2 regions of the Streptomyces sp. NPDC088116 genome follow, and region 1 is predicted to be linked to the other one. Evidence: predicted binding sites of a transcription regulator. Region 1 holds the regulator's gene; the other holds the start of a gene.

Region 1 (7,903 bases):
TGACCGGGTCGAGCTTGCCCTCACGGGCCGCGGCGGTGAAATCGGTGCCGAACTTCTCCAGGGCCTTGTACTGGCCCTCCGGGTCGGGTGTGGTCACCCGGCGCCCTCCCCTTGACTTCTCGAACGCGTCCAGCAGCCTCTTGGCGCCGGCCCCCCGCTGATCCAGCACCTCGCCCGCCTGGCCGCCCTCGGCCGCGATGCCGATGAGCAGATGCTCGGTGGAGAGGTAGTCGTCCCCCAGCTCCTTGGCCCGCCGGGCCGCGTCGGCGATGACGGCGAGCAGCTCACGGTCGGCCTGCGGGGGCGCGACGGTGGACCCGGTCACGCTGGGCTCGGCGGCCAGCAGCCGCTCCGCGCCCGACCGTACCGCGGCCTGGTCCGCCTCGACGGCCGCCAGCAGGTCGGTGACGTTCTCGTTGTCCTGGCCTTCGAGCAACGCGAGCAGCAGGTGCGCGGGGGTCAGATCGGGATGTCCGGCCGCCACCGCCCTGCTGGTGGCGGCGTTGATCGCGTCCCGGCTCTTGTTGGTCAGCTCTGCGTCCACGTGCCCTCTCCTCCTCGTACCACGCCTCGTACCGTGCGCGCACACGCCCGCGCCCGTCCCACATCTGCCACATACAACATACGTAAAGTTGAGCCTATTCCACTCAACCTGAAAGCGGGAGTCCGGGGTCCGCGGATCCGGCGCGTTCTACGCTTTCGGCATGACCCATGGAGTACGTAGCCCCAGCCCCGATTTTCTCGCGTTCTGGCGCGAAAGGCATGTGTGCACGCTGACCACCACACGCCCGGACGGCAGCCCGCACGTGACCCCGGTGGGCGTGACGTACGACCCGGTGGCCGGGGTGGCGCGCGTCATCGCCAACAAGAACAGCCGGAAGGTGGCCAACATCCTGGCGGCGAGCGCGGGGACCGGCGCGGAGGAGGGCGCGCGGGCGGGCGGAGGCGGCGGCGCGCGTGTCGCGGTGTGCCAGGTCCAGGGCCGCCGCTGGTCGACGCTGGAGGGACGCGCCACGGTCCGTACGGAGCCGGAGGCGGTGGCGGACGCGGAGAGCCGTTACGCGGAGAGGTACGAGCGCACTCCCACGCCCAACCCGGACCGCGTCGTCATCGAGATCGAGGTGAACCGGACGCTGGGCCGCGGCTGACGGCCCACGGACGCGACGGGCTCACGGACCCGCGCACGCGAACCGTACGCGGACAGCACAACGGCGCCATCGTGTTTCAGGTCCACGATGGCGCCGTTGTGTGGGGGAAGTGCCCGAGCGATTTACAACGACGGGGGAATCGCTCAGGCACTGCGGGGGGTGGCGATGGTGGTATTCGAGCCGACCAGCTGGTGGTCGCGCTGGTCGAGGTTGACGAAGATCATGTCGTATCGGATCGTGCACCGTACCGGCTGCGGGGCCCCCCGCGGCCTGCGGAGGCAGCGGTAGGCGCGGACGTCGTCGTCCTCCTCGCGCACAACGACGACGGGCTCTCCGAACAGAGTGACCATCAACGAATCACCACGGTGAGGAATAGCCGTGACGATGTCGATGAAATGCCACCCGGACCGGTAGGCCGTGGCCATCTCGCGCCGGAAGACCCGATCGTCCGGCGGCACGGTCATGCGCCGGCGCCGGCCGGCGAGGTGTGCCAGCCGATGTCCTTTGGGGCGTTCTTCGGGGACACGATCCAGCCAATGTCACCCGGCGTCCCACCCTGAGCAGCGGATCCACGGGCCGAATCGCTCCAGCCGATGTCACCGCCCGTACCCTCAGCGGCAGATGCGACAGGCTTGGTGCTCCAGCCGATGTCCCCCCCGACAACCAGCGCACCATAGGCCAGAGCCGCAGAGAAAGCAGTGGCAACCACCGCGCGAAGCATTCTCTTGTACATAGTCGGCTTCGTCCTCACTTGATGGATTCCTCTCCCCCGCCATCTAGACGATGTCTCACCCGGACACGTCAACACCACCGGGACGAGGCATCATGTTCCTGCATGTTCAGGACCCTGGGGGGTGGAGCTTTGCCCGCAAACAACTCAAAACCGACACATCCCCATGCCGTCACTGATCTGTGTGATGACGGCAGACGGCTTTACGCCAGCGCGTTGCGCTCCGGACGCCTCGCCCGAAGCGAAGCCGCGGCGGCACCGTGCCTGATGGAATTCCCCCTCCTGCACCCCGATCCCGACGATCCGGACTGGCTTCGCCCTGTTCCACCCTCCGCGGCCCTCGCCCAGCGGCTCCACCCCATCGAACGCGAGATCCAGCAGCGGCGGCACTTCGCCGTCGAACTGACCGACTCTTTCGAGCCGTTCATGACCATCAGCGCTCAGGACCCGCCCACCACCCACGCCATCACCGTGCTGGAGGGCGTCAGCCGGATCAACGCGGCGCTCGACCTCTCCACCGCCGAGTGCCGCACCGAAGTGCTCACCGTGCAGCCGGGCGGCGGTCGCAGCGCGCATGTGCTCGCCCAGGCGCTGGAGCGCGGCCGGTCCGTGGTGGACCGCGGTGTCAGCCTCCGCACGCTGTATCAGCACACCGTCCGGCACAGCCAGGGCACACTCGCCTACGCGGAACGGCTCGCCGAGGGCAAGGTCGAGATCCGGACGTTGGAAGAACTCATCGAGCGGCTGATCATCTTCGACCGCACCGTCGCGTACATACCCGCCCGTTCCGACCGCCAGGTCGCCCTGGAACTGCGCCACCCGGGTCTGGTCGACTACCTGGCCCAGGTCTTCGAGCAGCTCTGGCGCCGCGCCACCCCCCTCACCCAGCAGGTCCGGTACGCGCCCACCCCCGACGGCATCACGGGCGTCCAGCGCTCCATCGCGCGGCTTCTCGTCGAGGGGTACGTGGACGAGGCCATCGCCCGGCGCCTGGGGATGAACGTACGGACCTGCCGCGCGCACATCGCCAAACTGGCCGCCACCCTCGGCAGCGGCAGCCGCGCCCAGCTCGGCTATCTCATCGCCCGGTCGGGAGTCCTGGAACAGGGCCAGGGCGGCACCGAAGGGACCATGACCATGGGGACGGCGGGGGCGGCGGGAACAGTGGGGGCGGCGGGGGAGTACGAAAAGGACCCCCACCCGGCGGGTCCGCCGGGTGGGGGTCCTTCACAGACGGTGCCGGGCCGCTGAACACACTCCCCGGCGACGCCCGGACCTCATCAGGCCCTCGCCAGGTCCTGGGCACACTTCACGGCGCCGGTCAGTCCGCCGGCCGCTTCGGCCGCCACACCACCAACGCGCTCGTCTGCTGCACATCCTGATACGGCACCAGGTCCCGGCGGTACGAGGCATGCACCTGCGCCTCGCGCTGCCGCATCGCCGCCGCCGCGCCGTCGACCGCCGACGACAGCTCGGCGATCCGGGACTGGAGCGCCGCGACCTGGTTCTCCAGCTCGATGATGCGCTTGATGCCGGCCAGGTTGATGCCCTCGTCCTGCGACAACTGCTGTACCTGACGGAGCAGTTCGATGTCACGGGCCGAGTAGCGGCGGCCCCGGCCCGCCGTACGGTCCGGGGAGACCAGGCCGAGACGGTCGTACTGCCTGAGGGTCTGCGGGTGCAGCCCGGAGAGCTGGGCCGCCACCGAGATGACGTACACCGGCGTTTCCTCGGTCAGCTGATACGCCCTGCTGAACGATGCGGACTGCCGACGACGCCCGTCCCTGTCCATCGCGTCATGCTCCCTTCGCCGCCTGGAACAGCTCTGCCCGCGGGTCCTGGTCCGCGGTCGCCTTCCGGTAGGCCTCCAGCGCGTCACGTGCCTCCGCGCCGAGGTCCTTGGGAACGACGACCTCGACGGTGACCAGCAGGTCGCCGCGAGTGCCGTCCTTACGCACGGCGCCCTTGCCCCGGGCGCGCATCGTACGGCCGTTGGGAGTCCCCGGGGGCAGTTTCAGCGTGACCGGCGGTCCGCCGAGGGTCGGCACCTTCACCTCGCCGCCGAGCGCCGCCTCCGAGAAGGTGACGGGCACGGTGACCGTGAGGTTGTCGTCCCTGCGGCCGAAGACCGGATGGGCGTCGACGTGGACGACCACGTACAGGTCCCCGCCGGGGCCGCCTCGCTCGCCCGGAGCGCCCTTGCCGCGCAGCCGGATCCGCTGGCCGTCGCTGACGCCCGCCGGGATACGGACCTGCATGGTCCGTGAGGACCTGGCACGCCCGCTGCCCTTGCACACCTCGCAGGGGTCCTGGGCGATCAGCCCACGCCCCTTGCAGTCGACACACGGGTCGGTGAGCGAGAAGCCACCGCCGGTGCCGCGCGACACCTGACCGGTGCCCACGCAGGTCGGGCAGACCCGCGGGGTGCCGTTCTTGTCGCCCGTACCGGAACAGGCCTTGCAGGGCGCCTGGCTGGACATCCGCAGCGGGACCGTGGCCCCGTCGACGGCCTCGGTGAAGCTGAGCGTCACCTCGGACTCGATGTCCTGACCACGGCGCGGCTGTGTGCGGGTCCCCGGGCCACCCCGGTTGAACAGCCCGCCGAAGACGTCCCCGAGTCCGCCACCGAAGCCACCGGCGCCCGCGGGGCCCGTCTGCGGACCGCCCTGGCCGCCGCCGAAGAGGTCGCCCAGGTCGAAGTTGAACGAGCCGTTGCCGCCGCCGGCGCCGGGTCCCGGACGGAACCCGCCGTTGCCGAAGAGCGCGCGGGCGTCGTCGTACTCCTTGCGCCGCTTGGGGTCACCGAGGATGTCATTCGCCTCGGAGACCTCCTTGAAGCGCTCCTCGGCCTTGGCGTCACCCGTGTTGGCGTCCGGGTGGAACTCGCGGGCGAGCTTGCGGTACGCCTTCTTGATCTCGGCCTCGGTGGCGTCCTTGGGGACGCCGAGAACCTTGTAGTAGTCCTTCTCCACGAAGTCCTTGGTGCTCATTCCCGACGTCCCTCCTCTCCGCCTTCATTGCCTGGCACCGCGTCAGCCCCCGTCCGGGCCACCGCTCTCCTCGTCGCCCGCCTGCTCATCGGCGGATTTGGGCTGGGCCCCTGGCTGGGGCTCGGCCACCGCGACCCGGGCGGGCCTGATCGTCCGCTCGCCGAACCGGTACCCAGGCTGGAGGATCGCGACGCACGTCGTCTCCGTGACGTCCGGCGCGTACGAGTGCATCAGGGCCTCGTGGACCGTCGGGTCGAAGGGCTCGCCCTCCGTACCGAACTGCTGGAGCCCCAGCTTCGCGGTGACCGCCTCCAGGGACTCGGCGACCGACTTGAAGCCGCCCACCAACTCCTCGTGGTCCCGCGCCCGGCCGATGTCGTCGAGCACGGGCAGAAGCTCGGTCAGCAGGTTCGCGACAGCGATCTCCTTGACCGTGACCCGGTCCCGCTCCACCCGACGGCGGTAGTTCTGGTACTCGGCCTGGAGCCGCTGGAGGTCTGCCGTGCGCTCACCGAGCGCCGTACGGACCTGGTCCAACTGGGCCTGCAGGGCTACATCCTGGACGTCCCCGCCCGGGGCCGCCGGGCCCGGCTCCGGTACGGAGTCCGGCTCGGCGGCCTTCGGCGCGGTCTCTTCGGGGGTCGCGCCGGAGGGGACGTCGGGCTTCTCCTCGAAGCCCGGGGTCTCCTCGGTCACGCGGCACCGTCCTTCTTCGGCTTCTCGTCGTCGACGATCTCGGCGTCGACGACATCGTCCTCGGCGGCCTTGCCGGCACCCGGGGCCTCGCCCGCGCCCTCGGCACCGCCGGCGGCCTGGGCGTCGGCGTACATCGCCTGGCCGAGCTTCTGCGAGACGGCCGCGACCTTCTCGGTGGCCGTCCGGATCTCGGCGGTGTCCTCGCCCTTGAGCTTCTCCTTCAGCTCGCCGATGGACGTCTCGACCTCGGTCTTGACATCGCCGGGGACCTTGTCCTCGTTGTCCTTGAGGAACTTCTCCGTCTGGTAGACGAGCTGTTCGGCCTGGTTGCGCGTCTCGGCGGCCTCGCGGCGGCGGTGGTCCTCGTCCGCGTACTGCTCGGCCTCTTCGCGCATCCGGTTGACCTCGTCCTTCGGCAGCGAGGAGCCACCGGTGACGGTCATCTTCTGCTCCTTGCCGGTGCCGAGGTCCTTCGCGGCCACGTGCATGATGCCGTTGGCGTCGATGTCGAAGGCGACCTCGATCTGCGGCACACCGCGCGGCGCGGGCGGCAGACCGGTCAGCTCGAACATTCCGAGCTTCTTGTTGTACGCGGCGATCTCGCGCTCGCCCTGGTAGACCTGGATCTGCACGGACGGCTGGTTGTCCTCGGCCGTCGTGAAGATCTCCGAACGCTTCGTCGGGATCGTCGTGTTGCGCTCGATGAGCTTGGTCATGATGCCGCCCTTGGTCTCGATACCGAGGGACAGCGGGGTGACGTCGAGGAGCAGGACGTCCTTGACCTCACCCTTCAGGACACCGGCCTGGAGCGCGGCGCCGATGGCGACGACCTCGTCCGGGTTGACGCCCTTGTTGGCGTCCCGGCCACCGGTCAGCTCCTTGACCAGCTCCGCGACGGCGGGCATGCGGGTCGAACCACCGACGAGCACCACGTGGTCGATCTCGGACAGCTGGATGCCGGCGTCCTTGATGACGTTGTGGAACGGGGTCTTGCATCGGTCCAGCAGGTCCGAGGTCAGCTGCTGGAACTGAGAACGGGTGACCTTCTCGTCCAGGTGCAGCGGGCCCTCGGCGGACGCCGTGATGTAGGGCAGGTTGATCGTCGTCTCGGACGAGGACGACAGCTCGATCTTCGCCTTCTCCGCGGCCTCGCGCAGACGCTGGAGAGCCATCTTGTCCTTGGACAGGTCCACGCCGTGGCCGTTGGCGAACTGCTTCACCAGGAAGTCGACGAGACGCTGGTCCCAGTCGTCACCACCGAGGTGGTTGTCACCGTTGGTGGCCTTCACCTCGACGACGCCGTCACCGATCTCCAGCAGCGAGACGTCGAAGGTGCCGCCACCGAGGTCGAAGACGAGGATGGTCTGGTCGTCCTTGTCGAGCCCGTAGGCCAGGGCGGCCGCCGTCGGCTCGTTGACGATACGCAGCACGTTGAGGCCCGCGATCTCGCCGGCCTCCTTCGTGGCCTGGCGCTCGGAGTCGTTGAAGTACGCCGGGACGGTGATCACCGCGTCGGTGACCTTCTCGCCCAGGTACGACTCCGCGTCCCGCTTCAGCTTCTGCAGCACGAAGGCCGAGATCTGCTGCGGGTTGAAGTCCTTGCCGTCCAGGTTGATCTTCCAGTCGGTGCCCATGTGGCGCTTGACCGACCGGATGGTCCTGTCGACGTTCGTAACCGCCTGGCGCTTCGCGACCTCGCCGACGAGCACCTCGCCGTTCTTGGCGAAGGCGACGACGGACGGCGTGGTCCTGGCGCCCTCGGCGTTGGTGATGACGGTGGGCTCGCCGCCTTCGAGAACGCTGACGACGGAGTTAGTCGTGCCCAGGTCGATGCCGACCGCACGTGCCATTTCAATTCCTCCAGCTGACTTGAGTGGAACAGACTCAAGGATGCATCACGGATCCCAAGGAGTCAAAGGACCTGAGCCAAGGAGACTCAACTATTGTGCGGGCACCTTGCGCCTGAGGGCTTCGCAAGGGCTTCCTCCGGGGGTTTGAGCGCGCCCGGCGGGGCCGCCTACCCGATCCGCGCCGGTTCACCGTGCGATCGTTCCGTAACAAAAGATACGAATCCATAGCAAACGGAATAGAACCTAACGGAACTCACAGAACGGTCGGGTACCACCATGAAGCAACGCGTGAGACGCACGAAACGGCCCCTGCGGTGGCGCCCGAGACCACACCTCACCTGGCGCCCCACCTGGAACCCGCGCCCCCGCCTGGAACCCGAGCGCTTCCTGGAACCCAAACGCCTGCTGGATCTGACGCTGGGCACAGCGCTGCTACTCCTGTCCGCGCCCGTCCTCGCGACCGCCGCCCTCGCCATGGCGCTCTCCAGG
Region 2 (7,903 bases), on a different contig from region 1:
GCGGACGCTCGATGCGGTCCTGGAGCCACTTGCGCTGCTTCGGGTCCTGGATGTGCATGAACTCGACGCCGGTGGTGCGGCAGTACGACTCGCGCAGCACGCCCAGGATGTCGCGCAGCTTCATCATCGACTTGCCGGCGAAGCCGCCGACCGCGAACTCCCGCTCCAGGTCCCACAGCGTGAGCCCGTGCTCGGTGATGTCCAGGTCGGGGTGCTTGCGCTGGCGGTACTCCAACGGGTCGGTGTCGGCCATGACATGGCCCCGGACCCGGTAGGAGTGGATCAGCTCGAAGACCCGCGCGGGCTTCGTGACGTCCTCGTCGTGCGAGGCATCGATGTCCTTGAGCCAGCGGACCGGCTCGTACGGGATGCGCAGCGACTTGAAGATCTCGTCGTAGAAGTCGTTCTCGCCGAGGAGCAGGTTCGCCACGATCCGCAGGAACTCGCCGGAGGCGGCGCCCTGGATGACCCGGTGGTCGTACGTCGAGGTCAGCGTCATGACCTTCGAGATACCGAGCTTGTTCAGGGTGTCCTGCGAGGTGCCCTGGAACTCCGCCGGGTAGTCCATCGAGCCGACGCCCATGATGACCGACTGACCGGGCATCAGGCGCGGCACGGAGTGGACGGTGCCCAGGCCGCCGGGGTTGGTCAGCGAGACGGTGACGCCGGTGAAGTCGTCCATCGTCAGCTTGTTGTTGCGGGCGCGGCGGACGATGTCCTCGTACGCCTGCCAGAACTCGAAGAAGTTGAGCGTCTCGGCCTTCTTGATGCCCGCGACGACCAGCTGGCGGTCACCGTTGGGCTTCACCAGGTCGATGGCGAGGCCGAAGTTGATGTGCTCGGGCTTGACGAGCGTCGGCTTGCCGTCCTTCTCCGCGAAGGAGTAGTTCATCGACGGCATGGCCTTGATCGCCTGCACCATCGCGTACCCGATGAGGTGCGTGAAGGAGATCTTGCCGCCCCGCGCCCGCTTCAGGTGGTTGTTGATGACGATGCGGTTGTCGAAGAGCAGCTTCACCGGGACCGCGCGCACGGACGTGGCCGTGGGCAGCTCCAGCGAGGCGTGCATGTTCTTCGCGACGGCGGCGGACGGGCCGCGCAGCGTCACGTACTCCGGGCCCGCGGGGGCCTCGCCACCGTTCGCGGCGGGCTTGGCCTTGGCAGCGGCCGGGGCCGCGGCGGGCTTGGCCGGAGCCGCCGGCTGCGCGGGCGCCGGAGCGGCGGCCGCGGGCTTGACCGGTGCGGCCGGAGCCTGAGCCGCGGGCTTCGCCTGCGCGGCCGGGGCCGGTGCGGCGGGTGCGGCCGGGCTCGCGGGCACCGCAGCCCCCGCGGCTGCGGGTCCTGCGGGCTTGTCCGCCGTACCGGGCGTACCCGGCTTGTAGTCGGCGAAGAAGTCCCACCAGGCACGGTCGACCGAATTCGGATCCTGGAGGTACTGCTGGTAGATCTCGTCGACGAGCCATTCATTGGCACCGAAGGCAGCGGCAGGGTTCTTCCCCTGCCCGTCTTCGTCGGTCGAGATGCTCGCGTTACTGGGGGACTGAGACGACACGGCGTGAACCGCCCTCTTCCGCTTCACAAGGTGATGGACAGCGGGAATCAAGGCTACGCCTACGAGGCCGAGAGGTGCAGGCCGGGCATGCCATCGTCATGCACGTCACATCTGACGGCGGGTTTCAGCGTATGAAATGGCGGGAAATTAGCCGGGTTCCGCGGTGCCCGGCACCCACAAAGCGCCGGCAGCGCCCCGGTCCGCGGCTTGATGCCCGCCCTCCCCGACTCCGTACCCGGAGATCGTGCGCTTACGGTTCGAACTCTACGTCAACCGTGCGCGTACGGGATTCCCGGAAGGCTGACCCGGATCAGGCAACCGTGTGTTGATTCGGCCACGCCGATCCGCCCGCCGTGCAGGTCGACCGCCCAGCGCGCGATCGCCAGGCCCAGTCCCGTACCGCCGTCGCTGCCGGGGCCGTGCGGGGAGGGCGCCGTACCCCGGTTGAACCGCTCGAAGACGCGGTGCCGCTCCTGCTCGGGGATCCCGGGGCCCTCGTCCTGGATCTCCAGCAGCAGCGACTCGGGATGGCTGCCGCACCGCGCGCGGACGGTGACCCGGCCGTGCGGCGGGCTGTGCTTGACCGCGTTGTCGATGAGATTCGCCACCACCTGGTGCAGCCGCTCCGCGTCCGCGTGCGCGGTCAGCTCGGGCGGTGAGACATCCAGGTGCAGATGGACATCCGTACGGGTGTGATTGCCGGAGCCGGAGACCGCGCCTCGCTGCGAGGACGCCAGATTGGCCTCCTTGAGCACACCCGACAGATACGGCCACACCTCGAAGCGCCGCGCCTTGAGCGGTACGACGCCGTTGTCGAGCCGGGACAGGTCGAGCAGCGTCTCGGTGAGCCGGCCGAGCCGCTCCGTCTGTCTCAGGGCCGTCAGCATCATCTCGGGGTCGGCCGCGGACACCCCGTCCACGACGTTCTCCAGGACGGCGCGCAGCGCCGCGATGGGCGTCCGCAGTTCGTGCGAGACATTGGCCACCAGCTCCTTGCGGTGCCGGTCCACGGCCTCCAGATCGTCGGCCATGCGATTGATCGTGGAGGCCAGGTCGCCCAGCTCGTCCCTGCGGTCCGCCCCGCTCACCCGGCGGGTGTAGTCGCCGTGCGAGATGCCCTTGGCGACGGTGTTCATCTCGTCGAGCGGGGCGGTCAGGCCGTGGGCGACGAACTGGGTGATCAGCAGGGTGGCGATCACCGAGAAGACCGTGATGAAGCGCAGCTCCGTCTCCGTGCGCACGGCCACCATCAGCAGGCCGGTGGTGATGAAGACGGAGACGACGACCAGGGTCCCGAGCTTGGCCTTGATGGAGAAGGGCCGGATCCCGGTCCCGTCCGAGCCACCGGTCCCGAAGAACCAGGGCTCCCTGTCGTCCTCGTATCCGCGGTGGTCGCCCTCGTACCCGCGGTGTCCTTCTTCCTGGCTGTCGCCGCCCCCCGGCCGGGTCATGGAGCGGGGGTCTCCAGCGCGTAGCCGACGCCATGGACCGTACGGATCCGCTCGGCGCCGATCTTCCGGCGCAGCGCCTTGATGTGGCTGTCGACCGTACGGGTGCCCGAGGCGTCCGCCCAGTCCCACACCTCGGCGAGCAGCTGCTCCCGGGAGAGCACCGCGCGCGGGGTGTTCGCCAGGCAGACCAGCAGGTCGAACTCGGTGGGCGTCAGATGGACGTCGTCGCCGCGCACCCGCACCCGGCGCTGCGCGTGGTCGACCTCCAGCTCGCCCAGCCGCAGGATGCCGCTGCGCGGCGTCACCGCGGCGAGCGCCGCGCGCTCCACTCGGCGCAGCAGCACGTGCACGCGGGCCGTCAGCTCCCGCATGGAGAACGGCTTGGTCATGTAGTCGTCGGCGCCGACCCCGAGCCCGACCAGCATGTCCGTCTCGTCGTCCCGGGCCGTCAGCATCAGCACCGGCACCGGACGTGCCGCCTGCACACGGCGGCACACCTCCAGTCCGTCGAAGCCGGGCAGCATGATGTCGAGGACCATCAGGTCCGGTTGCCACGCCTCGGCGGCGTCGACGGCCGCCGGGCCGTCCACCGCCGTCTGTACGAGAAAGCCCTCGGCCCGCAGCCGTGCGGCGATGGCGTCGACGATCGTCGCATCGTCCTCGACGACCAGTACCCGGCGCTGGGCGCCGGGTGTGGCCGCGACGCCGTTGTGGCTGGTATGTGTCTGCTCCATAGCCCCGCCCCTGGTACGCGTTCCGCGATCCTTGTTCCGCGATCTGCATGAAGTTTGCAGATCTGTGTGTCGGGAGCAGCGTAGAGGCAGCGAGAGGCTCCCGGCTACGCAGTGCGAACGGCGAGATGGACCACGTCGGGTACGCCCCGGGCAACCCGGATCTCTTCCGTCCTTACTCCGGTGAATCCGGCATGCCGCAATGCGTCACCAAATGCGGTGGATGGCCGGGCCGACCAAACGGCCAGGACACCGCCTGGTTTCAGTCGCTCTCGGCACGCGGCGAGACCCTCCGGCGCGTACAGATTTCCGTTGCCTTCGGTGACCGTCCAGCCGGGTCCGTTGTCGATGTCGAGGCAGAGCGCGTCGTAACTGTCCGTGGCCGTTCGTACATACGTCACGAGGTCGGCGTGGACGATCTCGGTGCGCGGATCGGCGAGCGCGTCGCCCGAGATCCGGGCGAGCGGCCCGTCGTGATGCCAGTCGATGACGGCCTGTTCCCGCTCTATGACAACGATCCGGCCCCAGCGCGGATCGGCGGCGGCATGCGCGAGCGAGAAGCCCACGCCCAGGCCGCCGACGAGGACGGACGGGCGCTGTCCGGGGTGCCCGGTGGTGCGCTCCGGGGGGAGCGCGGCCAGTGCCGCGTCGATGAGCAGACGCTCCGAGCGGCCGTCGGACGTGTCCATCAGGAAGCAACCGTTGGCGATGATTTCCAGCCGTTCGCCGTGCTGCCGCAGGACGATTTCGCCGTACGGTCCGTTACGACGGTCCAGTGTGACGGGCCCCCTGTCCGCGTCGGGGCCGGGCGCGGGTGTGGGTGCGGGTGCGTGCACGGGTGGGACCTCCTCGGTCGGCGGCTGCTGTCGCGGACATCCTGTCGGGGCGGGGCGGATGGGGACAATTCGTTTCGGCCGTGACGGTGGAGGGCCGGACGCCTTCGAGGTCGTCATGGTTGAGCGATGTGTCGGACTTCACATGCTCGGTGATGCTCGCCGGTGACCCTGTGCCGGTAGGGCGGTGGACCGTGCCGCTGTCCGGTCCTCCTGAGGTGATCGCCGTCGCCCGCCGAGGGCCCCCGCGCGCGAGGCGGAGGGGCGCGGGACCTCCCCGGATGTGATCGCTCAGAGCGAACGCGACCGGGGGAACATCTTCGGACTCACAAGCATTGAGTCGGTATAGCTCAACTTGACTGCCGAAGGGGAGATCATGGCTGCCACTTCCACACCGCTCACGCTTCCCGTGCTGCCGCTCGACGACGAGGTCGTCCTGCCCGGCATGGTGGTGCCGCTGGACCTGTCCGACAGCGAGGTCCGCGCCGCCGTGGAGGCCGCGCAGGCGGCTGCCCGCGTCGGCGACGGCGGCACTGGCAAGGGAGCGGGCAAGCCGCAGGTGCTGCTGGTGCCGCGTATCGACGGAACCTATGCGGGCACCGGCGTGCTGGGCACCGTCGAGCAGGTCGGCCGGCTCTCCGACGGCGACCCCGGCGCGCTCATCCGCGGCCGGGGCCGGGTGCGGGTCGGCGCCGGTACGAGCGGGCCCGGCGCGGCTCTCTGGATCGAGGGCCTCGCCATCGAGGAGATCACTCCCGATCCGCTGCCCGGCTCGGTGACCGAGCTGGTCAAGGAGTACAAGGCGCTCGCCACCGACTGGCTCAAGAAGCGCGGCGCCTGGCAGGTGGTCGACCGGGTGCAGCAGATCGACGACGTGTCCGCGCTCGCCGACAATTCCGGCTACTCACCGTTCCTCTCCCTCCCTCAGAAGGTGGAGCTGCTGGAGACCGCCGACCCGGTGGCCCGGCTGAAGCTCGCCACCGACCAGCTGCGCGAACACCTCGCCGAGCAGGATGTCGCCGAGTCCATCGCCAAGGACGTCCAGGAGGGCGTCGACAAGCAGCAGCGCGAATTCCTGCTCCGGCGCCAGCTCGACGCCGTACGCAAGGAGCTGCGCGAGATCAACGGCGAGGACGGCGAGGACGAGTCCGACGACTACCGGACGCGCGTCGAGGCCGCCGACCTCCCCGGGAAGGTGCGGGAAGCCGCGCTCAAGGAGGTCGACAAGCTGGAGCGCTCGTCCGACCAGAGCCCGGAGGGCTCCTGGATCCGCACCTGGCTGGACACCGTCCTCGAACTGCCGTGGAACGAGCGGACCGAGGACGAGTACGACATCCGGGGCGCCCGGTCCGTCCTCGACGCCGAGCACGCCGGACTGGAGGACGTGAAGGAGCGCATCACCGAGTACCTGGCCGTGCGCAAGCGCCGCGCGGACCGCGGCCTGGGCGTCGTCGGCGGCCGTCGCGGCGGCGCCGTGCTGGCCCTGGTCGGCCCGCCCGGCGTCGGCAAGACCTCGCTCGGCGAGTCCGTCGCGCACTCCATGGGACGGAAGTTCGTCCGCGTCGCGCTCGGTGGCGTACGGGACGAGGCGGAGATCCGCGGCCACCGGCGTACGTACGTCGGCGCCCTGCCGGGCCGTATCGTCCGGGCGATCAAGGAGGCCGGTTCGATGAACCCGGTCGTCCTGCTGGACGAGATAGACAAGGTCGGCTCCGACTTCCGCGGCGACCCGGCCGCGGCGCTGCTCGAAGTCCTCGACCCGGCGCAGAACCACACCTTCCGCGACCACTACCTGGAAGTCGAACTGGACCTCTCCGACGTGGTGTTCCTCGCCACGGCGAACGTCCTGGAGGCCATCCCGGAGGCGCTGCTCGACCGTATGGAGCTGGTCACGCTCGACGGTTACACGGAGGACGAGAAGGTCGTCATCGCCAGGGACCACCTGCTGCCCAGGCAGCTGGAGCGCGCGGGCCTGGAGTCCGGCGAGGTCACCCTGGAGGACGACGCGCTGCGCAGGCTGGCCGGCGAATACACCCGCGAGGCGGGCGTACGGAACCTGGAACGGTCCATCGCCCGGCTGCTCCGCAAGGTCGCGGCCGAGCACGAACTGGGCGAGCGGGAGCTGCCGTTCACGCTCGGCGCCGAGCACCTGCGAGGGCTGATCGGCCGTCCGCACCACGTGCCCGAGTCCGCCCAGGACCCGTCCGAGCGCCGCACGGCGGTCCCGGGCGTGGCCACGGGCCTCGCGGTCACGGGCGCGGGCGGAGACGTCCTCTTCGTCGAGGCGTCGCTGGCCGACCCGGAGACGGGCGGCTCCGGCCTGACCCTGACCGGTCAACTCGGCGACGTGATGAAGGAGTCGGCGCAGATCGCGCTCTCCTTCCTCCGCTCGCGGGGCGCCGAGGCGGAGCTGCCGGTGGCCGACCTGAAGGACCGGGGCGTGCACATCCACTTCCCGGCGGGCGCGGTGCCGAAGGACGGCCCGAGCGCGGGCATCACGATGACGACGGCACTGGCGTCGCTGCTGAGCGGCCGCCTGGTCCGGACGGACGTCGCCATGACCGGCGAGGTCTCCCTGACCGGCCGCGTCCTGCCCATCGGCGGCCTCAAGCAGAAGCTCCTGGCCGCCCACCGCGCGGGCATCACGACGGTCGTGATCCCGAAGCGGAACGAGGCCGACCTGGACGACGTCCCGGCCGAGATCCTGGAGAAGCTGGAGGTCCACCCGGTGACGGACGTCCGCCAGGTCCTGGAGATCGCCCTGTCCCCGGCGGAGGTGAGGATGTCGGCGGCGGCGTGAGCCGGTACGGACAGGCGGCGACTCGGGTCCATACGCTCAGGCGGTGGGCCCGAGTCCGTGTGTCCGGGCGGCGTCCCGGTTCGACGATCGGCGCCACGCAATGTATTGACTCGCGTACTCTGTGTGGCCAACTGCTGTGTGTGGCAGGTGGCTTGACGCTCGGAGTCGGGCCGCAAGGCCCTGCTTGGCGCTCCGCCTGATGGGGCCGCACATTTCCATGATCGGAGGGCCTGACGATGGTTGGACCGATGTGCCGGAACGGGGGTGACGGGGACGGCGGGGACGGTCACCCCGGCCAGCCCTGGACGCCGCCCCCGCCGCCGCCCCCGGACGGTGAGATGCCGCCCGGCGACGGAAGCCACCGCAAGTGACGCTCAGCTCTGAGCGGGACGGCCGCGCCGGCGACGAGCCGGCGCGGTCCCTCCTCGAAGCCGGAGCCCTGACGCCCGCATGGGCGGATGTGTTCAGGGCCGTGCCGCGATCGCTGTTCCTGCCGGATCTTCTCTGGTCGCACGACATGGCCACCGGCCGCAGCG

Evidence for each region. Region 1 encodes HspR, which represses chaperone genes until heat shock. Its sites were predicted from a motif close to TTGAGNNNNNNNNNCTCAA; they were not measured.
Region 2: the regulator HspR is predicted to act here: its motif matches at 4,903-4,921, upstream of lon (endopeptidase La).

The regions. Positions count from the first base shown of each region.
Region 1 covers NZ_JBIUTF010000005.1:619,504-627,406, reverse strand. The annotation lists gene clpB (ATP-dependent chaperone ClpB) at 1-544, opposite strand, end outside; gene ACIOJD_RS23320 (pyridoxamine 5'-phosphate oxidase family protein) at 705-1,148, shown strand; gene ACIOJD_RS23315 ((2Fe-2S)-binding protein) at 1,292-1,612, opposite strand; gene ACIOJD_RS23310 (helix-turn-helix transcriptional regulator) at 2,146-3,129, shown strand; gene ACIOJD_RS23305 (heat shock protein transcriptional repressor HspR) at 3,200-3,670, opposite strand; gene dnaJ (molecular chaperone DnaJ) at 3,675-4,868, opposite strand; gene grpE (nucleotide exchange factor GrpE) at 4,911-5,564, opposite strand; gene dnaK (molecular chaperone DnaK) at 5,561-7,414, opposite strand; gene ACIOJD_RS23285 (sugar transferase) at 7,703-7,903, shown strand, end outside.
Region 2 covers NZ_JBIUTF010000001.1:528,955-536,857, reverse strand. The annotation lists gene ACIOJD_RS02330 (multifunctional oxoglutarate decarboxylase/oxoglutarate dehydrogenase thiamine pyrophosphate-binding subunit/dihydrolipoyllysine-residue succinyltransferase subunit) at 1-1,552, opposite strand, end outside; gene ACIOJD_RS02325 (ATP-binding protein) at 1,822-2,877, opposite strand; gene ACIOJD_RS02320 (response regulator transcription factor) at 3,000-3,737, opposite strand; gene ACIOJD_RS02315 (spermidine synthase) at 3,842-4,570, opposite strand; gene lon (endopeptidase La) at 4,944-7,367, shown strand; gene ACIOJD_RS02305 (methyltransferase domain-containing protein) at 7,735-7,903, shown strand, end outside.